One region of the Arthrobacter sp. PGP41 genome, then DNA from elsewhere that is predicted to be linked to it. Evidence: riboswitches for the same ligand, from Rfam matches in the RefSeq annotation. Region 1 holds a riboswitch; the other holds the start of a gene.
The links. A riboswitch is a leader RNA that binds a small molecule or an ion and turns the genes downstream of it on or off. The one in region 1 is predicted to bind glycine.
Positions count from the first base shown of each region.

Region 2: linked by a shared signal. The riboswitch ahead of gcvP (aminomethyl-transferring glycine dehydrogenase) and the one ahead of gcvP (aminomethyl-transferring glycine dehydrogenase) in region 1 are both predicted to bind glycine.

Region 1 covers NZ_CP026514.1:785,243-797,261, forward strand. Annotated here, with positions in the region: gene C3B78_RS03655 (ChaB family protein) at 30-455, shown strand; gene C3B78_RS03660 (elongation factor G-like protein EF-G2) at 554-2,725, shown strand; gene C3B78_RS03665 (MFS transporter) at 2,737-3,993, shown strand; gene C3B78_RS03670 (hypothetical protein) at 4,022-4,369, opposite strand; gene C3B78_RS03675 (hypothetical protein) at 4,515-4,718, shown strand; gene C3B78_RS03680 (DUF4193 domain-containing protein) at 4,811-5,113, shown strand; gene C3B78_RS03685 (AMIN-like domain-containing (lipo)protein) at 5,408-5,956, shown strand; gene C3B78_RS03690 (APC family permease) at 6,059-7,615, opposite strand; gene C3B78_RS03695 (Dps family protein) at 7,837-8,316, shown strand; glycine riboswitch at 8,527-8,625, shown strand; gene gcvP (aminomethyl-transferring glycine dehydrogenase) at 8,803-11,712, shown strand; gene gcvT (glycine cleavage system aminomethyltransferase GcvT) at 11,724-12,019, shown strand, end outside.
Region 2 covers NZ_CP026514.1:3,721,137-3,733,155, forward strand. Annotated here, with positions in the region: gene lipA (lipoyl synthase) at 1-199, opposite strand, end outside; gene C3B78_RS17080 (L-serine ammonia-lyase) at 224-1,660, opposite strand; gene glyA (serine hydroxymethyltransferase) at 1,714-3,018, opposite strand; gene gcvH (glycine cleavage system protein GcvH) at 3,039-3,422, opposite strand; gene gcvT (glycine cleavage system aminomethyltransferase GcvT) at 3,565-4,686, opposite strand; gene gcvP (aminomethyl-transferring glycine dehydrogenase) at 4,697-7,549, opposite strand; glycine riboswitch at 7,601-7,708, opposite strand; glycine riboswitch at 7,710-7,807, opposite strand; gene C3B78_RS17105 (SRPBCC family protein) at 7,933-8,346, opposite strand; gene C3B78_RS17110 (ArsR/SmtB family transcription factor) at 8,343-8,690, opposite strand; gene C3B78_RS17115 (VOC family protein) at 8,736-9,095, shown strand; gene C3B78_RS17120 (GntR family transcriptional regulator) at 9,128-9,796, opposite strand; gene C3B78_RS17125 (ornithine cyclodeaminase family protein) at 9,839-10,825, opposite strand; gene C3B78_RS17130 (amidohydrolase family protein) at 10,902-12,019, opposite strand, start outside.

The DNA.
Region 1 (12,019 bases):
AGCCTGCTGATAAAAGGAGTGTGGGTGCCATGCCCAAGACCGGAAAGAACGGCCACGCCCGCAAGGACGAGCTTCCCTCGACACTGCAGCGCTCCGGGCGGAAGGCCCAGGACACGTTCGCCAAAACCTACGATTCAGCCCTCGAGAGCTACGACCACGACGAGCAGCGGGCCGCCCGGGCGGCCTACGCCTCGCTGAAGCACAGCTACGAGAAGGTGGGCGACCACTGGGAGCCGAAGGAAAAACGCGGCCCCTCGGACAAACGGGCCGAAGGGGGCGTGCGGTCCTCCGAGCCCAGCGCGGGCGGCGTGAACGCGAACGCCTCGAAGGAACATCTCTACAAGCTCGCGCGGGAGTTGCACATCGACGGCCGTTCCAAGATGGATAAGGACCAACTGGTCAAAGCCATCCAGAAGGCCAATGATACGGCTACCAGGAAGGCCCGCGGCTCGTAATTTCCCTTCTGCCTGCCCTTGCCGTACAGCCCCTGCAGGGTGTCGAATCAGAGGACACGTTCAGCCCGGTTGGATGGCGAAGGCGCCAGGAGGTTCCCATGTCGGTCAGAGGCACCAAGGACTCAGCCAGGACAGCGGCCGGAAGGAACGGACCCGAGTCCCGACGCGCGGATGCCTCCGCCGGAATCGCAGCCGAGGAGCCCGCCAAAATCCGGAACGTGGCGCTCGTAGGCCATTCAGGTGCCGGAAAGACCATGCTGATCGAGGCGCTGCTCGCTGCCAACGGCATGATCACCCGCAAAGGATCCATTCCGGACGGGACCACCGTCAGTGATTCGGACCCCGCTGCGGTGCACCAGCAGCGCTCAGTGACCCTGTCTCTGGTGCCGCTGCTGGTTGACGGCATCAAAGTGAACCTCCTGGACACCCCGGGCTACCCGGATTTCATCGGCGAACTCCGCGCAGGACTCCGCGCCGCGGACGCCGCCCTGTTCGTGGTGTCCGCTGTAGACGGGATCGACGCCACCACCACGGCGCTGTGGGATGAATGCGAGCACATGCGCCTGCCCCGCGCTGTCGCCATCACCCGCATGGACCACCCGCGGGCAGATTACGACGGCGTCCTGGCCGCCTGCCGGAAGTCCTTCGGCGAGGGCGTCCTTCCGCTTTACGTTCCGGTGCGGGCGGGCGCTGAGGTCACCGGCCTGCTGGGCCTGCTGTCCGGGACGGTCAGCGATTACTCGTCCGGAGAGCCGTCCGCAACGACGCGAACAGCGAATGCGGACGAACTGGCGGCCCACGGTGCCGCCAGGGGGGACCTCATCGAGGGGATCATCGGCGAGAGCGAAGACGAGACCCTGATGGACCGCTACCTGGAAGGCGAAGACATCGAAACCGACGTCCTCGTCGCCGACCTGGAAACCGCTGTCGAGCGCGGGTCCTTCTTCCCCGTCCTGTCCACGTCGGCCGTCACCGGACTGGGGACCGCGGAACTGGTGGAGGTCCTGGTCCGGGCCTTCCCGCCTCCGTCGGACGGCCGGGTGCCTGAGGTGACGGATCTGGCGGGCGCGCCTGCCGGCCCCCTGTCCTGCGACCCCGGGGGCCAGTTGGCGGCAGAGGTGGTCCGCACCTCCATCGACCCGTTTCTGGGGCGGATCTGCCTGGTCCGGGTTTTCTCCGGCACGCTCCGGGAGGACGCCCCGGTGCACGTCACCGGCCAGGGCCTGGCCGACCGCGGGCACCAGGACCACGACACGGACGAGCGCGTTACGCACCTCTACTCACCGCTGGGTGCCTCGCTGCGGCCTGTCCCGCATTGCGTGGCGGGGGACATCTGCGCGGTGGCGAAACTGGGAAGCGCCGAAACCGGAGACACCATTTCCGGCCGGGACCAGCCGCTGCTGCTGGCCACCTGGGAGATGCCCGAGCCGCTGCTGCCCGTGGCCGTGGAGGCTGATTCGCGAAGTGACGAGGACGCCCTGGCGCGCAGCCTCGGGAAGATCGCCGCCGGCGATCCCACCTTGCGGGTGGAACGGAACCAGGAAACGCATCAGCTTGTCCTTTGGTGCATGGGGGAGGCCCACGCCGAGGTGGTGCTGGACAGGTTGCGGGACCAGGGCGTGAAGCTGCATACGGTGGAAGTGGTGACGCCCTTGCGTGAAACATTTGCGGCCGCCGCCGCCGGCCATGGCCGGCACGTCAAGCAGTCCGGCGGCCACGGGCAATATGCCGTCTGCGACATCGACGTGGAACCCCTGCCCCGCGGCGGTGGCTTCGAATTCGTGGACAAGACGGTGGGCGGCGTGATCCCGGGGACGTTCATCCCGTCCGTGGAGAAGGGCGTCCGCGCCCAGATGGAAAAGGGTGTCAGCGCGGGCTTCCCCGTGGTGGACCTGCGGGTGACGCTCACGGGAGGCAAAGCGCACAGCGTTGATTCTTCCGATGCCGCATTCCAGGCGGCCGGGGCGCTGGCGTTGCGCGAGGCGGCCGCAGCAGGGCGGATCCAACTCCTGGAGCCGGTGTCATCGGTGGTCATCACTGTGACGGACGAGCACGTGGGATCCGTGATGAGCGATCTGTCCGCCCGCCGCGGCAGGCTCACCGGAACCACCTCCTCAGGTGACGGCCTGACTGAAATCAGCGCTGAGGTCCCGGACCAGGAACTGCTGCGGTACGCCGTGGATTTGCGGGCCCTCACCGCGGGATCCGGGCGGTTCCGCCGCCGGTACCTCCGGCATGATCCGGTACCCGCCAGCTTCAGCACCCCGTAGCCGCACCTGCCATGAACGACGCAGCCAGGAAGATCCAGCGCGTCTATCTGACGCTTACCCTGGGAAACACTTTGGCGGCCTCGTTCATCTGGGGCATCAACACGCTCTTTTTGCTGGATGCGGGGCTGAGCAACCTGGAGGCCTTTGCCGCGAATGCCTTCTTCACCGCCGGCATGGTGCTGTTCGAGGTGCCCACCGGAGTGGTGGCGGACAGCTGGGGCCGCCGGGTTTCGTTCCTGCTGGGCACCCTCACGCTGGCCGGGTCCACCTTCCTGTACTTCCTCCTGTGGCAGTTTTCGGCCCCGTTCTGGTGGTGGGCCGTCGTCTCGGTCCTGCTGGGCCTGGGCTTCACTTTCTTCTCCGGCGCAGTGGAGGCCTGGCTGGTGGACGCCCTGCGTTTCTCCGGCTACGAAGGCGGGCTGGAAACGGTGCTTGGCCGGGGGCAGATGGTCTCCGGCGTTGCCATGCTGGCGGGCTCCGTGGCAGGCGGGGTCATTGCGCAGGCCACCAACCTCGGGGTTCCGTTCCTCGTCCGGGTGGGTGTGCTCGGTGCCATGTTTGCCGTGGCCTTCCTGCTCATGCATGACGTCGGCTTCACACCTGAGCGTTCGGCCCACCCGCTGCGGGCCACCCGGGCAGTCTTGCGTGCCTCGGTGGACAACGGGCTGAAGAACCCGCCCGTCCGCTTCATCATGCTGGCCGCACCCTTCACCGAAGGAGTGGGCATCTACGTTTTCTATGCCCTGCAGCCCTACCTGCTTCAGCTCTTCGGAGACCCGCGCGCCTACGCCATAGCAGGCCTGGCTGCGGCCCTCGTGGCAGGAGCCGACGTCGTCGGCGGATGGATGGCGCCCCGCATCCGGAGGCTGGTCAAGCGGCGGACCAGCGTGCTGATCGCCACCAACGTGGCCAGTGCACTCATCCTGGTGGTGCTCATGTTCACCAGCGCCTTCTGGCTGGCGTTGGTGCTCCTGGCACTCTGGGCCGTGGTGTCCTCGGCCGGCACCCCCGTTAGGCAGGCGTACCTGAACGACATGATTGCCTCGAAGCAGCGCGCCACAGTGCTGAGCTTCGATTCCCTGATGGGCTCGGCCGGGGGAGTGGTGGTGCAGCCGATGCTGGGCCGGGCCGCGGACCTCTACGGCTACCCGGCTTCACTGGCCGTGGGCGGGGCAGTGCAACTGATTGCCGCCCCCTTTATCCTGCTCAGCCGCCGGCAGCGCTCGCAGGCGGACACGGCCTCGGACACAACGCGGGCAGCGCCCTAGCAGCGCCCCGGTACGGTGGAAAATTTCCTCAGTCCGAGTCCATCAGTTCGAGCAGCTTTTTCGCCGCGTCCCTAATGTCCTCATGCCCGTGCTGCGCCGCCCTGCTTTCCAGCGAGATGACAGCGCAGCGGTGGACTTTGTTGAAGTCCCCGAACGGGAAGCTCACGCTGCCTTTGGTCCCCTCCGACTTGTCATCATCCCGGCCAAGGTGCCAGTCTGCGAAGGTCCCGAAACCGTGCTTGTCGATGAACGAGTTCTCCTGCTCTGTGGAGGGCGCGTGTTCACTCCAGTCATCCCGGACATCGCGCTGGACCTTTCCTGCCTCAATGAGCTTGCGGGCGTGTGAGAGTGCCTTCCGGTTCAGCCTTACTGCCATCCTGCGTCCTTCCAGAGCGGGGCTCCGGCCGCAGCCGGCCGGAGGGTTTCCAGCGTAGAACGGTGCCAACGGAATCCGCTACGGATTAACGCCAGCGAGACCGCGGTGAAACACGGGCACAACAATCCCTGCGTAGGTTTCAGGCATGCTCGCAGACATCCTCCTCCGGCTCCGCACCTGGCTCATTAGCACGTTTGCCTACGAGACGGGCGGGCAGGCGGCCGATGCCATGGCTGACGCCGCGCGCTGGGGATGGCTTCCGGCGTTGAGCGGAGTGGCTGTTGGGGGAGATCACGCCCGGCGGAGCCATGGGGAATCCCTGGCGAAGCGTGCAGAAATGTCTGGTTGAGCACAGTATTGCGCCGGTAACGGGATAATGCCCTAAACTGCTTCACTGAGGTGCCTGAAATGGTGCTGCGCAGCAACGAAAGTGAACACGCTATGGCTACCGATTACGATGCCCCACGCAAGCAGGAAGAAGAATCTCCGGCTGACTCGCTGGAGGCCCTCCAGGCCTCGCGCGGCGGCAACGCCCAGACCGCGGTCATTGACGTCGATGAGAACGATACCGCCGAGGGCATTGACCTGCCGGGTGCGGATCTTTCCAACGAGGAACTGACGGTCATTGTTGTTCCCGAGCAGTCCGATGAGTTCACCTGTTCGTCATGCTTCCTTGTCCGCCACCGCTCCCAGGTTGCCCGGGAAAAGAACGGCATGAAGTACTGCCGCGACTGCGAAGGCTGACTCCTTTTCCTGATTGCCGGCGCCGGCCACCCCCTCGGGTGACCGGCGCGTCCTGTCTCCTGCCGCCGTCGTTATCCCGGTAACGGCAAGGTGCCGGAACACTGCCAAAAGAACACGGAACGGGTTCCAAACGGACCCGCGTGGGCCCTGTTTCGGCCCCTGCTATACATGGGCGTGATGCAGGGTGCGGCGGGTTAACGGTTACGTGGCGAAGCGGCAACAAGCCTCGTTTCGCGCCGCAAAGGCTCCTACGCTTGAGCTATCCATTCGCTCCACAACATGGGTGGCTCCAAAATGAAAAAGTTCTACACCTGGCTGGCTGCCATCCTCCTGGCGGCCGGGCTGGGAATCGTGGTCCCGGGGCCCGCCTCCGCTTCCACATCCTATTGCGGGCTCGTATGGGGGTCTTTGGCCAAGGCCGACCAAAGCATGAGCACCGCCACCGTCACCAACGTCCGGACCGGGCAGCACTACTGCTTCGACAGGATGGTGGTGGACCTCCACGGCGCCGTTGCGGGTTATACCGTGCGGTACGTTCCCCAGATAGTCCAGGACGGGTCCGGCTTCGCCATCCCCGTCCGGGGAAACGCGCGGCTGCAGGTGACAGTGAACGCGCCCGCCTACGACGGCGACTACAACTCCACCTACACCCCGTCCGACCAGGCTGAACTCTCCAACGTTGCCCGCTACCAGACCTTCCGCCAGGTGGTTTTTGCCGGCAGCTACGAGGGCTACACCAGCATCGGACTGGGCGTACGGGCCCGCCTGCCGTTCCGGGTCTTCACCCTGGACGGGCCGGGCTCCGGGTCGCGCCTGGTGGTTGACGTAGCGCATTACTGGTGACGGCGGGCAGTAAGCAGCCAGCCGATCAACACCGAAGGTGCCGTTCCCCCGTTATGCGGGGAACGGCACCTTTTTTCGTCCGCGGTAACGGGCTCCGGACCCTTACTCCGGGACCACAAGCGCAGGGGTATCGCGCCTAAGCGTCCCGCCGCGGAAGAAGCCGGGGCGGACCCTGGCCATGATGAGCATGACCACGGCGCCGGATGCCAGGATGCCGACGCCCAGGACAAAGACCAGCCCCACCCCGAACACTTCGGAGCCGCTGCCGAACTCGGGCGCCCAGCTGTCCACGGCGGTCTGCAGGAACACCACGAACAGGCCCACGCCGCCCAGCACCGGGCACACCAGGCGGAGGAGGAAGTGGCGCAGGCTGCTGAAGACACTGTGGCGGAAGTACCAGGCGCAGGCCAGGGCGGTGAGGCCGTAGTAGAAGCAGATCATCAGCCCGAGCGCCAGGATGGTGTCATTGAGGACGTTCTCGCTGACCACGTGCATCACGGCGTAGAAGCCCGCGGACATGATGCCGGCGGCAACCGTGGCGAAGCCCGGCGTCGCAAACTTCCTGCTGACCCTGCTGAACGGCTCCGGAAGCGCACCGTAGTACCCCATGGCCAGCAGGCTGCGGGACGGCGACATGAACGTGGACTGAAGGGACGCGGCAGAGCTGGACAGCACCGCCATGGACATGAGGATGGCGAACGGACCCATGATGGGGGAGGCCAGTGCCGTGAAGATGTTTTCGTGGATCTCGGTGTTGTTCAGGCCGTTGCCGGTATCACCGACACCGGCGAACATCATGGTGGCGATGCTCACCGTCAGGTAGATCGCCAGGACGATCACGGCAGTCAGGGTCCCGGCCAGGCCCGCCGTCCTCTTGCCGTTGGACGTTTCCTCATTGACGGTCAGGCAGACGTCCCAGCCCCAGTACACAAAAATGGACAGTGAGATGCCTGCAGCGATCTGCCCGAAGGTCTCGATCCTGGTGACGTCGAACCACTCCCAGCTGAACGGGATGGCAGTGTCAGAGGCTGACCAGTTGGCAAAGGCCATGCCAACAAAGAGGCCCAGGACAACCAGCTGGAATCCCACCAGGCAGTACTGCACCAGCTTGGTGGTGTGGAGGCCGCGGTAGCTGACCCAGACGGCCAGGGCCACAAACACAAAGCAGGTCAGCACGTTCACTGCCTTGTTTGCCGCCAGCTCGGCGAGCTCCGGCGAGCCCGTCAGCTGCGAAAGGAAAAGATAGAAGAAGTCGACGGCGACTCCCGCGAGGTTGGAGAGCACAATGATGTTGGCCGCCAGCAGGCCCCACCCGCCCATCCAGCCAACCCACGGGCCGAAGGCCTTGGTAACCCAGGTGAAGGTGGTGCCGCTGTCCGGGGAATCGGCGTTGAGTTCCCGGTAGGCGAGGGAGACCAGGATCATGGGGATGAAACCGATCAGGAAGATGACGGGCAGTTGGAGCCCGGCTTCATTGACCGTGGGGCCCAGGGCGCTGGTCAGCGTATAGGCCGGGGCGATGGTGGAAATCCCCAGGACGACGACGGCGAGGAGTCCCAGCTGACCGCCCTTCAGTCCCTTGGGGCTGGTGCCGGCGGTTGCCGGCGAGGCACTCCCGGAACCATGGGCGGATGTGCTGGTGCGGATGGTCTCGGTCATGGCACCACTTTCTGGAGAAGTTGAGACGGCGGTCACTATATGAATGACGTTCATTTAGTATGTCGATACACGGTCCTGGAAGCAAGGAAAATAATGAACGCTGTTCTTTTATTTCGGATGTGAGCGATTTAGTAAGCTCACTGAGAAATTCCCTGCCGGCCCTCCGCCGTGCCGGCTGGTGCTGGTAGCGTCGGGCTTACTGGACCAATTGAGGAGGATGCATGAAAGCTTCACCGACACTGACCAACAACCTGCAGGCCGTGCTCGCGGACCTGATCGAACTGCACATCCAAGGCAAGCAGGCACACTGGAACATTGTGGGAACCAACTTCCGCGACCTGCACCTGCAACTGGATGAGATCGTTGACGCTGCCCGCCAGTTCGCCGACGACACCGCCGAGCGGATGCGGGCCCTCCACGCCCTGCCGGATGGCCGCAGCTCCACCGTGGCCGGGTCCACCAGCCTGGCCCAGTTCCCGGAAGGCCTGATCAGCACCAAGGACGCGATCGAGCGGATCGTGGCCGCCCTTGAGGCCGCCGTTGGCACCATGCGCAAGGTTCACGATGAGGTGGATGAAGAGGATCCCACCACCGCCGACCTGCTGCACGAGTTCATCGCCAAGCTGGAGCAGTTCGCCTGGATGGTCAATGCTGAAACCATGAAGCCCACCGCGAGCGTTACTGCCCCCGACTCCAAGTAGCCACGCCTGGCCCAGGCCAAGCGCCCGGCACCGGACGTACTGTCCGGCGCCGGGCGCCGTTTTCAGCCTGTTCCCAGGCTGCGGTCACGGTGCCAGCTCTGGAGCGGCTGCGGGGCTGGCTGACATTTGCCCCCGGGCCCGCGGCATAGGAGAATTGGGCTGTGTGCGGGCCGTTACCGGTGCGCAAAGACAACCCAAATGAATAGCCTTTGATCTGCGGCGGGAGAGTTCTGCCAGAAGGTACAAGCAGGCGCCGTAGGAGCAATACCTCCCCAGGAATCTCACAGGCCCATGTACCGCCGCGGCGAGGCACCTCTGGAAAGCAGCACGGCGTCCGCTTCGAGGTCCGGTCCCCGGATCTTGGCTGTTGTGCTCACCGACGGTGCAAGCGGTGCCCGCGTGTTCAGGCAACGCGGAAACTCTCAGGTCCAGATACAGAGCGGGGAGGACCCGAATCGATGTGGCGTACCCTGCGCCGCCTTAGTTATGGAGTTCCTCGTGACTGTATCTCCGGCCTCCGCCGTTCCGGCCACTGCCACCCCGGCAACTGCCGAACCCGCTTCTGCCGCCACCTTTGTTGACCGGCACATCGGCGCAAGGCGCCAGGCCGACGTCGAAACCATGCTCAAGGCCGTGGGTTACGACACCGTGGACGCGCTGGTTGATGCCGCCGTCCCCAAGGACATCCGGCAGGACTCCGCGCTGGAACTGTCGGCCGCCCTGAGCGAAGTGGAGGTGCTGGCTGAACTGCGCCGGCTGGCCGCCAGGAACAAGACTGCCGTGCAGATGATCGGCCAGGGCTACTACGACACCGTGACGCCGCCGGTGATCCGCCGCAACATCCTTGAGGGCCCTGCCTGGTACACCGCGTACACGCCCTACCAGCCCGAGATTTCCCAGGGCCGCCTCGAAGCGTTGCTGAACTTCCAGACCATGGTCCAGGACCTCGTGGCACTGCCCATCGCCAATGCATCCCTGCTGGACGAAGCCACCGCAGTGGCCGAGGCAGTGCTGATGATGCGCCGGGCCAATAAGAACGCAGATGCCCGGGACGGCAAGACCGTCCTTGACGCGGACTGCCTGCCGCAGACCATCGCCATCGTCAAGGGCAGGGCAGAAGCGCTCGGCTTCGAGGTGGAAGTGGCCGACCTTTCCAGCGGCCTGCCCGACGGTGCCATCAATGGCGTGGTGCTGCAGCAGCCCGGCGCTTCCGGCCGCGTCTTCGACCACGCCGCAGTGATTGCCGACGCCAAGAGCCGCGGCGCGCTGGTGACCGTGGCCGCCGACCTCCTGGCCCTCACCCTCATCACCCCTCCCGGCGAGCAGGGCGCGGACATCGCCGTCGGCTCGGCCCAGCGCTTCGGCGTCCCGCTGTTCTACGGCGGCCCCCACGCGGCCTACATGGCTGTGCAGAAGGGCCTCGAGCGCTCCATGCCGGGCCGCCTTGTTGGTGTATCGAAGGACAACGCCGGCTTTCCCGCCTACCGGCTGGCCCTCCAGACCCGCGAGCAGCACATCCGCCGCGAGAAGGCCACGTCCAACATCTGCACCGCCCAGGCGCTGCTGGCCATCGTGGCCTCGATGTACGCCGTGTACCACGGCCCGGATGGCCTGAAGGCGATCGCCCAGGCCGCGCACTCCCACGCAAAGATGCTGGCCGCGTCCCTTAGGGCCGCCGGTTTGGACGTGCTGCACACGAGCTTCTTCGACACCGTCACCGTCTCCGTGCCGGGCAAGGCTGCCGGGATCGTCGCTGCCGCCGAAGCCACGGGCATCAACCTGCGCAGCATCGACGCGGACACGGTGGGCTTCTCCACCGATGAAACGACAACATCAGAAATTACCGCCGGGGTGCTGCAGGCCTTCGGCGTCCCGGCCGCCGCGGACGGCGAAGGAGCATTCCAGCTGGACGCCGCCGTCGAGCGTTCCTCCGGGTACCTGCAGCACCCGGTATTCAACACCCACCGCTCCGAAACCCAGCTGCTGCGCTACATCCGGAAGCTCTCGGATAGGGACCTGGCTCTGGACCGGACCATGATCCCGCTGGGCTCCTGCACCATGAAGCTGAACGCCACGGCCGAGATGGAGGCCATTTCCTGGCCCGAGTTCGCCTCCATCCACCCCTTCGCCCCGGACTCCCAGACGGAGGGCTGGCGCGAACTGATTGCCGGCCTCGAGGCGCAGCTGACCGAGATCACCGGGTACGACCAGGTGTCCATCCAGCCCAACGCCGGCTCCCAGGGCGAACTTGCCGGGCTCCTCGCGATCCGCGGCTACCACCACTCGCGGGGCGATCGGCAGCGCAACGTCTGCCTGATCCCGGCCTCGGCGCACGGCACGAATGCGGCTTCGGCTGTCCTGGCGGGCATGAAGGTGGTTGTGGTGGCCACGGCACCGGACGGAACCATCGACCACACCGACCTGTACGCCAAGATCGAGGCGAACAGGGACGCGCTGTCCTGCATCATGATCACGTACCCGTCCACGCACGGGGTGTACGACGCCGACGTCCGTGAAGTATGCGACGCGATCCACGCAGCGGGCGGCCAGGTGTACATCGACGGTGCAAACCTGAACGCCCTGGTCGGGCTGGCGCAGCCGGGCAAGTTCGGCGGGGACGTGTCGCACCTGAACCTGCACAAAACGTTCTGCATCCCGCACGGCGGCGGCGGACCCGGCGTCGGTCCCGTTGCTGCCAAGGCTCACCTGGCACCGTTCATGCCCGGCAACGCCGCCACCTGGACGGAAGGCAATGACGTGCCTATCTCGGCGTCCAAGTACGGCTCCGCGGGCGTGCTCCCCATTTCCTGGGCGTACGTGAAGCTGATGGGCGGCCACGGACTCACCGAGGCCACCAAGTCCGCGCTGCTGGCAGCGAACTACGTCGCAGCCCGACTTAACGATTTCTTCCCGGTGCTCTACACCGGCGAAGGCGGCCTTGTGGCCCACGAGTGCATCCTGGACCTGCGCGAACTGACCGCCCGCACGGGTGTCACGGCCGAGGACGTGGCCAAACGGCTCATCGACTATGGTTTCCACGCCCCCACCCTGGCCTTCCCCGTCGCGGGGACGCTTATGGTGGAACCCACGGAATCCGAGGACATCGGGGAAATCGACCGCTTCATCGAGGCCATGATCGCGATTCGCGCCGAAATCGACCAGGTGGCGAACGGTGACTTCACTGTTGCTGACAGCCCGCTCCGGAACGCTCCGCACACCGCCGCCGCGGCGATCAACAGCGACTGGGATCGCGCCTACCCCCGCGAGCAGGCCGTGTTCCCGGTGAAAACGCTTAAGCAGGACAAGTACTTCCCGCCGGTGGGCCGCATCGACGGCGCAGCGGGGGACCGGAACCTGGTCTGCGCCTGCCCGCCGCTTTCCGAGTTCGAAAACTAAGGACACGCTCCATGGCTGAGAAGCACACCGCCCTCTACGACGAGCACAAAAAGCTGGGCGCCTCCTTCACCGACTTCGGCGGCTGGCAGATGCCGCTCAAGTACAGCTCCGAGCTCGCCGAACACCGCGCCGTGCGCAATTCCGCAGGGCTCTTCGACCTTTCCCATATGGGTGAGGTCTGGGTGACCGGGCGGGACGCAGCCGCCTTCCTCGACTACGCGCTGGTGGGAAAGATCTCCGCCATGCCGGTGGGCAAGGCCAAGTACTCTCTGATCTGCAATGAGGACGGCGGCATCATCGACGACCT
Region 2 (12,019 bases), 1.3 Mb from region 1:
AGCACTCAAAAATGTTGGGGCAGCCGGCCTCCTCACACACCGTGTGCAGGCCCTCTTTCTTCACCAGGTTCTTGAGCTGGACGAACTCCGGCCCCATCTGGACCTTCGCCTTGATCCACTCCGGCTTCCGCTCCACCGGGACAGCGGAGTTACGCTGCTCCACGCGCAAAAGCTTCCGGCCTTCAGGTGCCAATGTCATTAGTGTTCTTCCCTTTGCATTCGACTAGCATTCGACGACGTTGACGGCGAGGCCGCCCATGGCCGTTTCCTTGTATTTGGAGCTCATGTCCTTGCCGGTCTCCCGCATCGTGATGATGACCTCGTCCAGGGAGACCCGGTGGGAGCCGTCGCCCCAGAGCGCCATCTTCGCCGCGTTGATCGCTTTCGCCGCCGCGATCGCGTTCCGCTCGATGCACGGCACCTGCACCAGGCCCCCGATCGGATCACACGTCAGGCCCAGGTTGTGCTCCATCGCGATCTCCGCCGCGTTCTCCACCTGCGCCGGGGTCCCGCCCATCACCTCAGCCAGGCCCGCCGCGGCCATCGACGACGCCGACCCCACCTCGCCCTGGCACCCCACCTCCGCACCCGAGATCGAGGCCTGCTCCTTGTACAGCACCCCCACCGCGCCGGCGGCGAGCAGGAACTTCACCACCACATCCTCCCGGTCCTCCCGGGACGCGTTCTCCATCCCCGGCGCGAAATGCAGGGCGTAATACAGCACCGCCGGGATGATCCCGGCCGCCCCGTTCGTCGGCGCGGTCACCACCCGGCCGCCGGAAGCGTTCTCCTCATTCACGGCCAGGGCGATCAAGTTAACCCACTCCTGCCAATACTTCGGGTCATGGAACTCCGCGTCCTGGCCTTCGTCCTGGGCTCCGGCCGGCCGGGAGCTTTCCTTCCGCAGCCGGTCATACCAGTCCGGGGCGCGGCGGCGGACCTTCAACCCGCCCGGCAGCACCCCCTCACGCTTCAGCGACGCGGCCACGCACCCTTCCATCACCGAATAGATGTGCAGCAGGCCCGCCCGGATCTGATCCGGGGCGCGGCTGTCCTCCTCGTTCACCCGCATCACATCACTGATGCCCAACCCCGTGTCCCGGCAGTGCTCCAGCAGCTCCGCGGCAGTCCGGAACGGCAGCGGCAGCTCCTTCTTGGACTCCTCGAGCTCCTGCTGGGCCGCGTCCTCCTCACCCTCACGGACAATGAACCCGCCACCCACCGAGAAAAACGTCGCCGCATGCAGCACCTGCCCTTCGGCGTCAGACACCGTGAACGTCATCCCGTTCGTGTGCCGCGGAAGGACCGTCAGCGGCCGCAACACCATATCCTTCACCCCGTACGGCAGGGGTACGGAACCGGCCAGGTGCAGCAAACCCGTCTCCGCGATCGCCGCCAGCCGCTCCTCCACCTCATCGGGCAGGATCAGCTCCGGATGGAACCCCTCCAACCCCAGCAGGATCGCAGTCATCGTCCCATGCCCATGACCCGTCGCCGCCAACGAACCATACAAATCCACCCGCAACGACGCCACCCCCGCAAGCCTGCCGGAAGCCTTCAACTCCTCCGCAAACACAGCAGCAGCCCGCATCGGCCCCACAGTATGGGAACTCGAAGGACCGATCCCAATCGAAAAAAGATCAAAGACACCAACGGCCATGACGGGTTTTCCTAACTAAAACGAACGTGCCCGGATCCAAGGAGGTGACCAGGTCAGGACAGGGGTGCGACGCCCGGGTAGAGCGGGTGAGCTTTGGCGAGTACTTCGACACGGTGACGCAGCCCGGAAAGGTCCGTGCCGGCGTCGGCCATCAATGCCTCGGCGATGATGTCCGCAACCTCGCGGAAGGCGTCCTCGCCGAAGCCGCGAGTGGCCAGCGCAGGCGTGCCGATGCGGAGGCCGGACGTGACCATTGGCGGGCGCGGGTCGAACGGGACGGCGTTGCGGTTGACGGTGATGTCGATTTCCGCGAGCCGGTCCTCGGCCTGCTGGCCGTCGAGATCGCAGTTGCGCAGGTCAACGAGGACCAGGTGCACGTCCGTGCCGCCGGAGACCACGCTGATGCCCTTCGCGGTGACGTCCGGCTGGACGAGGCGCTCGGCAAGGATCCTCGCGCCGGCCAGGACGCGTTCCTGGCGCTCCTTGAACTCGGCGGACGCGGCGATCTTGAAGGCCACGGCCTTGCCCGCGATCACGTGCTCCAGCGGGCCGCCCTGCTGTCCGGGGAACACAGCCGAGTTGATCTTCTTGGCGATGTCGGCGTCGTTCGTCAGGATAATGCCGCCGCGCGGACCGGCGAGGGTCTTGTGCGTGGTGGACGTGGTGACATGCGCGTGCGGGACCGGCGACGGGTGCAGCCCGGCGGCCACGAGCCCGGCGAAGTGGGCCATATCCACCATCAGGTACGCGCCCACGGAATCGGCGATCCGGCGGAACTCGGCGAAGTCCAGCTGCCGGGCGTAGGCGGACCAGCCGGCCACGATCAGCGCAGGCTTGGTTTCCTGGGCCAGGCGCTCCACCTCGGCCATGTCCACGGTGTGGGTGTCCTCGCGGACGCCGTACGGGACCACGTTGTAGAGCTTGCCGGAAAAGTTGATCTTCATGCCGTGGGTGAGGTGGCCGCCGTGGGCCAGGTTCAGGCCCATGATGGTGTCGCCCGGCTTGATCAGCGCGTGCATCACCGATGCGTTGGCCTGGGCGCCGGAGTGCGGCTGCACGTTGGCGAACCCCGCGCCGAACAGCGCCTTGATCCGGTCGATGGCAAGCTGTTCGATGACGTCCACGTGCTCGCAGCCGCCGTAGTAGCGCTTGCCCGGGTAGCCCTCCGCGTACTTGTTCGTCAGCACCGAGCCCTGCGCCTGCATCACGGCGACGGCGGTGTGGTTCTCCGAGGCGATCATTTCCAGACCGTCGCGCTGGCGGGTGAGTTCGTCGTCGATCTTCGCGGCGATCTCCGGGTCCAGAGCGGACAGGTCCGCGTCCAGGGACGGGGAGATGACCTGCTCGAAGTCAGTCACTGCTGTGTTTGCGGCCGGGTTCACAGTTCGCCGCCGTTGGCTGCCGCGTACTCCTCAGCGGACATCAGCGGGCCTTCTTCGGTGACGGCAACTTTGAACAGCCAGCCTGCGCCGTAGGGATCGTTGTTGATCAGGGCGGGGTCGGAGACCACTTCGTCGTTGATCTCCACAACCTCGCCGGTGACCGGGGCGTAAAGGTCGGAGACGGACTTGGTGGATTCAACCTCGCCGCAGGTCTCGCCCGCGGTGACCGTGGAGCCAACCTCGGGCAGGTCCACGTACACGATGTCGCCAAGGGCTTCGGCAGCAACAGCGGAAATGCCAATGTTGGCGGGTCCGGATCCGTCCGCGGCAACCCATTCGTGCTCGGCGGAGTACTTCAGTTCAGCAACAACTTTTGCCATGTTTTTTCCTTAGGTTCGTGTTTGAGAAAGTGAGGGAGCGTTGGCCCAGATCCCGCATCAAGTGAGAGAGCGTCGGCCCAAAACCAGCATTAAGTGAGAGAGCGTCGAGGGCCGGCGGATGTCAGCCCCGCCGGGGCGGACGTTACTTCTGGCGCTTGTAGAACGGGAGTGCTACTACTACGAAGGGCTCTGGCTTGCCGCGGAGGTCGATGTCCAGGGCGGTGCCGGGTTCTGAGTGTTCGACGTCGACGTAGGCCATGGCGATCGGGTAACCAAGGGTGGGGCTCGGCTGGCCGGAGGTCACTTCGCCCACGACGTTGCCGTCCTTGAGGACCGGGTAGTGGCTGCGGCCGGCGCGGCGGCCCAGGCCCTTGAGGCCCACGAGCTTGCGGCCGGACGTGGAGCCTGCGCCGAGTGCTTTGAGTTCGGCGAGCACGGCCTTGCCCACGAAGTCCGACTCCTTGGCCAGCGAAACCACCGGGCCCAGGCCTGCGGCGTAGGGGTTCCCGTCGCGGGAGAGCTCGTTGCCGTACAGGGGCATGCCGGCTTCGAGTCGCAGCGAGTCGCGGCAGGCGAGGCCGGCCGGGATGAGCCCGTGGCCGGCGCCAACTTCCAGCAGCGCGTCCCACAGGCCTGCCGCGTCCTCGTTGGGAATGTAGATCTCGAAGCCGTCCTCGCCGGTGTACCCGGTCCGGGCCAGCAGCAGCTCCTGTCCGTTGATCTCTACCTCAACGGCCGCGTAATACTTCAGCTCCGTCACCAGGGAGTGCTGATCCGCAGGAACGAGCGTCAGCAGGATGGCCTCCGCGTTCGGTCCCTGCACCGCGATCAGGGAGGTCTCGGCGGAAACGTCGTTTACGGTGACGTCGAAGCCGGCAGCCCGCTCGGCCAGCGCTGCGGCAACCACCGCAGCGTTGCCGGCGTTGGGGACCACCAGGTACTTTTCTTCACTCCGCCGGTAGGAGATGAGATCGTCGATGATGCCGCCGTCTTCCTGGCAGATCAGCGAGTACTTGGCCTTGCCCACGGCAACCGCGGACAGCTTGCCGGCCAGGGCGTAGTCCAGGAAGGCTGCGGCGTCCGGGCCGGTAACCCACACTTCGCCCATGTGGGAGAGGTCGAACAGGCCGGCGGCGTTACGGACGGCGTGGTGTTCGGCCAGTTCGGAGTTGTACTTCAGGGGCATCTGCCAGCCGCCGAAGTCGGTGAAGGAGGCGCCGGCAATCTTGTGCTGCTCATACAGCGCGGTGTAGTTCTCAGTCATCAGGGAATCCTTAGTTTTCAAACTCGGAAAGAGGAGGGCAGGAGCAGACCAGGTTGCGGTCCCCTGCCGCGCCGTCGATGCGGCCCACGGGCGGGAAGTACTTGTCCTGCCGGAGCGATGCCACCGGGAAGGCGGCCTGCTCGCGCGGGTACGTCCGGTCCCAGTCAGAGGAGACGACGGCGGCGGCCGTGTGGGGTGCGTTGCGCAGCGGGGACTTCTCAACGGTGAAGTCGCCGGCGGCCACCTGGTCGATTTCCTTGCGGATGGTGATCATGGCTTCGATGAAGCGGTCGATCTCCGCGAGGTCTTCGGACTCGGTGGGCTCCACCATCAGGGTGCCCGCCACCGGGAAGGACAGCGTGGGGGCGTGGAAACCGAAATCGATGAGCCGCTTGGCCACGTCCTCGGCCGTGACGCCCGTGCGGGCGGTCAGTTCGCGCAGGTCCAGGATGCACTCGTGCGCCACCAGGCCGCTTTCGCCGGTGTAGAGCACCGGGAAGTGCTCGTCCAGGCGGGCGGCAACGTAGTTGGCCGCCAGAAGTGCGGACTTTGTGGCCTCGGTCAGGCCCTGGCCGCCCATCAGCTTCACGTAGGCCCAGGAAATGGGCAGCACGCCCGCGGAGCCGAAACGTGAAGCGGAAATTGCGACGCCGTGGCCGGCCTCATGGGCAGCTTTGTTGGCATCCCCCGGCATGAACGGTGCCAGGTGGGCCTTGGCGGCAACCGGTCCGACGCCGGGTCCGCCGCCGCCGTGCGGGATGCAGAAGGTCTTGTGCAGGTTCAGGTGCGAGACGTCGCCGCCGAACTTGCCCGGCTGGGCGAGCCCGACAAGTGCGTTGAGATTGGCGCCGTCAACGTACACCTGGCCGCCGGCGGCGTGGATCGCATCGCACACCTCGCGGACATCGGAGTCGTACACGCCGTGCGTGGACGGGTACGTGATCATGATGGCGGAGAGGACATCCTTGTGGACCTCGATCTTGGCCGCAAGGTCGGCATGGTCGATGGTGCCGTCTGCAGCGGTGGCAACCACCACAACCTTCATGCCGGCCAGGACGGCGGATGCGGCGTTCGTGCCGTGCGCAGAGGCGGGAATGAGGCAGACGTTGCGCTGCTGGTCCCCGCGGGAGTGGTGGTAGCCGCGGATCGCCAGCAGGCCGGCGAGTTCGCCCTGGGAGCCGGCGTTGGGCTGGATGGACACCTGGTCGTAGCCCGTGATTTCGGCAAGGTCGGCTTCCAGGCCCGCAATCAGTTCACGCCAGCCGGCAGTCTGGGAGTCCGGGGCGAACGGGTGGATGGACGCGAACTCCGGCCAGGAAATGGCCTCCATCTCGGCGGTGGCGTTGAGCTTCATGGTGCAGGAGCCCAGCGGGATCATGGTGCGGTCCAGTGCCAAGTCCCGGTCGGAGAGGCGGCGGATGTAGCGCAGCAGCTGGGTCTCGGAACGGTGCGTGTTGAACACCGGGTGCTGCAGGTAGCTGGAGATGCGCAGCACCGATTCGGGCAGCTCGAAGCCCTCACCGGACACAACCGGACCGGCGCCAAAGGCGACGGCAACCGCGGCGAGGACCTCCGGCGTCGTGGTTTCATCAACGGACACGCCAACGGTGTCCGCGTCGATGAGGCGCAGGTTGATGCCGCGGGCTTCGGCGGCGGTGATCACCTTGGCGGACTTGCCGGGAACACTGACCGTGAGGGTGTCGAAGAAGGTGTCGGACACCAGTTCGCGGCCGGCGGTCTTCAGCGTGGCGGCTAGGGCGCGGGCGTTGTTGTGGACGGTTTCGGCGATCGCCTTCAGGCCGTCGGGGCCGTGGTAGACGGCGTAGAAGGACGAGACGATGGCCAGCAGCGCCTGGGCTGTGCAGATGTTGGACGTGGCCTTCTCGCGGCGGATGTGCTGCTCGCGGGTCTGCAGAGCAAGGCGGTAGGCCGGGACGCCGGCGTTGTCCTTGGAGACGCCCACGATGCGGCCGGGGAGGGTGCGTTCCATGCCGTCGCGGACGGCCATGTAGGCGGCGTGCGGTCCGCCAAAGAACAACGGCACGCCAAAGCGCTGGGTGGAGCCGACGGCGATGTCCGCGCCCTGCTCGCCCGGCGGGGTGATGAGGGTGAGTGCCAGGAGGTCGGCAGCGACGGTGACCAGCGCGCCGCGCTCCTTGGCTTCGGCGATGACGGCGGACTGGTCCCAGACGCGGCCGGAGACGCCGGGCTGCTGGAGGACGACGCCGTTGATGTCGCCCTCGGGCAGGCCGTTCGTGAGGTCGGCGATTTCCACCTCGAAGCCGAGGGCCTCGGCGCGGCCCAGCACAATGGCGATGGTCTGCGGCAGGAGGTCGGCGTCCAGGACGGTTTTGCCGTCCTTCGCAGTCTTGGACTTGTTGGCGCGGCGCATCAGCAGCACGGCTTCGGCGACGGCGGTGGCTTCGTCGAGGAGGGAGGCGTTGGCCACCGGGAGCGCGGTGAGGTCCTGGACCATGGTCTGGAAGTTCAGCAGCGCCTCGAGCCGGCCCTGCGAAATCTCGGGCTGGTACGGGGTGTAGGCGGTGTACCAGGCGGGGGCTTCAAGGATGTTGCGGCGGATCACCGGCGGGGTCACGGCGCTGTAGTAGCCCTGGCCGATCATCTGCACGGCCATCTTGTTCTTGCCGGCCAGCTTGCGGAGCTCGGCGAGGACCTGGACTTCGCTGAGGGCGCCCTCAAGGGTGAGCGGCTTGTCCTGGCGGATGGAATCCGGAACCGCGCTGTCCACCAGGCCATCAAGGGTGTCGTAGCCGACGGCCTTGAGCATGGTGTCGATGTCGGACTGGCGGCGCGCGCCGATATGGCGGTCTGCGAAGGTGGTTGGGGACGAGTGAACCGTCATGAGAGGAACTCCATAATTCAGGTGGCAAACGGTGCCACTTCGATTCGGGTTCCTCCCCGCTCTGTATTGGACCTGAGAGTTTTGCGTTGCCCTGCCGTTCAGCGGGGCGCCACTTGCACCGTCGGTGAGCCCGGTTGCCCGGACTGCTTTCCAGAGTTGCCTTGCCGCGGCGGTACGTGGGCCTGAGAGATTCCTGGGGAGGATTTGCTCCTACGGCGCCTGCAGAACGTACCGGCAGGACTCTCCCGCCGCAGATCATAAGCACGTGCCACTGGTCGGTGACACGGCTCACACCATACAGGTTTTCGGGGCGGGATGCAAAATCCGTGCCCCTTCAAGGAGGACGCACGACGGCGGGACGCGCCCGCCGTCGTGCGCCTCCTTCAGCGTCTGGAGACGCCGGCGAGGACTCCGTCGATCTGCGCCAGCAGGCCGGGCCAGCCGCTGCCCATGCCCTCAAAGGCCTGCCTGCCCATGGGGGTGTCCAGGCGGAAACCGGCGTGTTCGTGGTGGAGGACCGTGCCGCCGTCCACCGGCTCAAGCCGCCATGTGATGGTGGTGTCCAGGACGCCCTCCGAGAAGAGGAATGTGATGGATTTGCCGGGGTTTACGGTGAGGACTTCGCACTGCTGCTGGCCCCAGGAGCCCATGTCCAAGGTGAAGCGGTGGCCGGCGACCGGCGCGATGTCGCCCGGCGCCCACCACCTGGCCAGCAGCTCGGGTGTGGTCAGGGCGGCCCACACAGAGTCCGCGGGGTGCGCGAAGCGGCGTTCGAGCCGGATGGCGTTCTCGGTCATGACGGTTTCTCCTCGTCCAGAAGTTCTGCCAGCGCGTCGAGGCGCCGGTTCCAATAGTGCTCGAAGTGCTTCACCCAGCCGCCGATCTCGGCAAGCGCCGAAGGCTGAAGGTGGTACAGCCGGTGGCGGCCGTGCCGTTCTTCCCGGACCAGCCCTGCCTCGCGGAGCACGGCCAGGTGTTCAGACGCTGCCGAGCGGCTGAGCTCAAACATCCCGGTGAGCTCCCCCGCCGTCCTGGGACCATGGCGGAGCTCGTCGAGGATGACGCGCCGTGCGGGGTTGGAGACAGCACCGAAGACATCAGGAAGCACGGCACCAGTATATGTGTCGGAAAATTCCGACATATTGACAGTCTAGTCCGGGCCCTCGGCTGCATTTAGGCTGGGCGGATGTTGAGCATCGGCAGCACCGTCCTCGGCGTCAACGACCTGGCCCGCGCCACCGCCTTCTGGCACGCCGCCCTCGGCTACGTCCCGCAGGAGCCAGGGGACGAAACGTGGGTAATCCTGGTGCCGGGATCAGGCCCCGGAGCGCAGCTTGCACTCATGCTGAGCGAAACGCCGGTCCAGGAGCACCCCCGCATTCACCTGGACCTGTATGCGGACGATCAGGACGCCGAGGTGGAACGTCTGGTTTCACTGGGCGCCCAGCACGTCGACTGGGACCTGTATCCGGAGGACCCCGATTTCGTGGTCCTCGCCGACCCCGACGGCAACAGGTTCTGCGTCATCGACAAAAGTCCGCGGTAGCCCCGCCGTCGAACCTTGAACTTCCGGCCGGGTCAGTTTTCAGGCAGTTGCCCGGCCAGCCCCTGCAGTGATGGTTCCCGGCCCAGCTCCACATGGGCGAACGCCAGCGCTGCCGCAAGTTCGGCCTTGCCGTCATAGATGGCCCGGCATAGGCTCAGGTGCTCCGCGCACTGGACCTGGGGATCACGGTGCCCAGTCAGGGTGAAGAGCCACTGCATCCTGCCGAGGAGCGGCTTCATGGAGTACTCCAGCAGCGAGTTGCCTCCCATCGAGACGATCTCCGCGTGCAGGGCCGTGTTGATGAGCGGGATCTCCGTGTGGTCGTGGCGCAGGGTTGCTTCTTCGGCCTTGTCCATCATGTGCTGCAGGCGCGCTGTGGACTCTCCCCGGGCGGCGGCCTGGGCGGCGAGCCGCGCGGCGAGGACTTCGAGGCTGAGCCGGACATCAAAGAGTTCATTGATGTCCCTCAGGGTGATCTGCTTGACGGTGGCCCCGCGCCGTGGCGAGGTGTCAATGAAACCTTCGGCTTCCAGCTGCTGGAGGGCTTCGCGGACGGGTACCCGGGAAACGTCCAGAGCCTGTGACAGCTCGCGTTCCCTGAGCCGTGAACCGGGCGCGAAGTCACCCGAGATGATCAACTCCCGGATCCGTGCACGGGTAGCATCAGCCGAAGACGCGGGTGCGTCCGCCTGGGTACTCAAAGATGCCTCCTGCTGGTTCCAGTGCCCTGCTTCCGGGCTGCCTCAGTTATTCAGCTCCACGCGGGTGCCGACCCCCTGGTTGAGTGCAGCGTCATACAGGAGCCTCCCGATGGCAAGGTCCTGCAGGCCGATACCCACCGAATTGAACAAGGTTATGTCCTCATCCCCCAGACGGCCTGCTTTTGTCCCGGCCGCCACGTCACCAAGTTCGGCTTCCACATCGTCAAAGCCCATGACGCCTTCAGCCACAGGGACGATCAATCCCCCCGACTTCGCTTGGGCCGTTGCCAGGCTGTCCACGAAGACCCGCGCCCGCGCCATACCCGCTGAGTCAATCTCCCGGTGATCAGGCCGCGGACGGGATCCGACGGCGTTGACGTGCAGTCCGGGCTGGAACCAGTCCCCCTTGACCAGCGGCTCAACTGCTGGCGTGAGGGTGCACAGCACGTCCGAGTCCTCAACAACTTCCTGCACACTGGCGGCGCGCGTGACGTGCAGCCCGTATGAGGAAATCCGGTCACAGAACGCAGCGACCGTCTCAGTGGAACGGGACCACACCACGACATTTTTTATCGGCAGGACGGCCAGCATGGCTTCCACATGTGCCACCGCCAGGGCCCCCGCCCCCACCAACCCCAAGGTGGCACTCCCGGGCCTGGCAAGCAGCTTGGTCGCCACCGCGCTGGCAGCGGCCGTACGGACCCGGGTGGGGACTTTACCGTCCAGGATGGCCAGTGTTTCACCGGTCAGCTGGCTTACGAGCATGATGGTGGACCGCTGCGAGGGCAGGCCGGCCCCGCCGTTGGACGGGATGTCCGCCAGTAGTTTCACGGATGCCAGCTCCTCCGGCCCGGACAGCGCCGCCATCGGCAGGAACCGGGCATCCGAAGACGGCAGGAGGAGCGAATCCGGTGCGGGCTGGACAGCGGTACCTCGGCTCAGGCCGGCAAAGACGCGTTCGACGGCGGCAATGGTTCCGGGCATATCGGCGAGGGTTTCGAGCTCGGAGGCTTTTAGGATCAGGGTCATGGGGGTCGCTTTCAGAGTGGAAGGGCGCGTTAGCTCGAGCGGTCAGGGTTGGTTGGGAAACCCCGGCGTGAGAGGCTCAGAGGCTGTTCCTGACAAGGACTCCCTGCGCCACCACGGCCCGTATTCCTTCCAAGGCAGAGCCGCTGGACAGGGGATCAGAGTCCACAATGACGGCGTCAGCGAAGGAACCGCGCACCAGCCGACCGGCGTTTTGACCCCAGCCCAGCAGCGCGGCGGCATTGACCGTGGCGGCCCTCAGGGCTTCCAAGGGTGAAAGCCCGGCCTCACTCAGCAGGCGGACTTCCGTGCCGATCGGAGTCACGTCGGATCCGAAGGAGTCCGTGCCCGCAACGACGGTCACACCGGCATCATGGGCGGCTTTCACGGCTGCTTTGATGATGGGTGTGTACTCCTTGCCCCGGGCAGCAAGGATTGGGTTGGACGAACCCGCCATGCTGGTGATGGCATCCATGGTCGGAGTGAAATACGTACCTTGGCTGGCCATCCGGGAGATGGTCTCTTCGGTGACGAAGACTCCGTGCTCGATGCTGCGCACCCCTGCCCGGACCGCGCCGTCTATCCCTTCGGCACTGTAGGCATGGCACAGCACACCCGCTTTGCCTGCCGCCTTGACCACGGCGGAGAGCTGATCGTAGTTGTAGACCAGCTCGCGGGGATCCTGCTCCGGCAGGCCTGCCCGGGGGTTGGCCCTTGTCTTAATCACCTGCGCGCCGCGGTTCAGGTTCACGCGCGTGAGGTAGGCGAGATCGCCCGTTTCCCTGACTCCGCCGGCCAGGGAGGCAAGGGGTGCAAGGTCAGGGTCGGCGAGGAGCGAGTCCCCCAGCTCGGGTGAGACGAACAGCCCGGCAGGGCTCATCCGGGGCGAGGCTCCGGCGGCCCAGGCAGGCAGGGCGGCCAAGGCGACGTCCTGGTAAAAGCTGCTCGAGCCGCTCCTGACGCTGGTTGCTCCGCCCTGCAGAATGGCGCGCGCATCCGACAGCGCGTTCGCATGGACATGCACGTCGATGAGTCCTGGAAGGACCCAGCGGCCGGAGGCGTCCACCACGTGTGCCCGCCCGGCAAGCGCGGCCACTGCACGTCGCGTTTCCTCCCGGGTACCGACCGCACTGACCTTTCCTCCTTCCAGCACCAGGACGCCGTCATAGACAGCGTCGCCGGTCTGGGGATCCACGA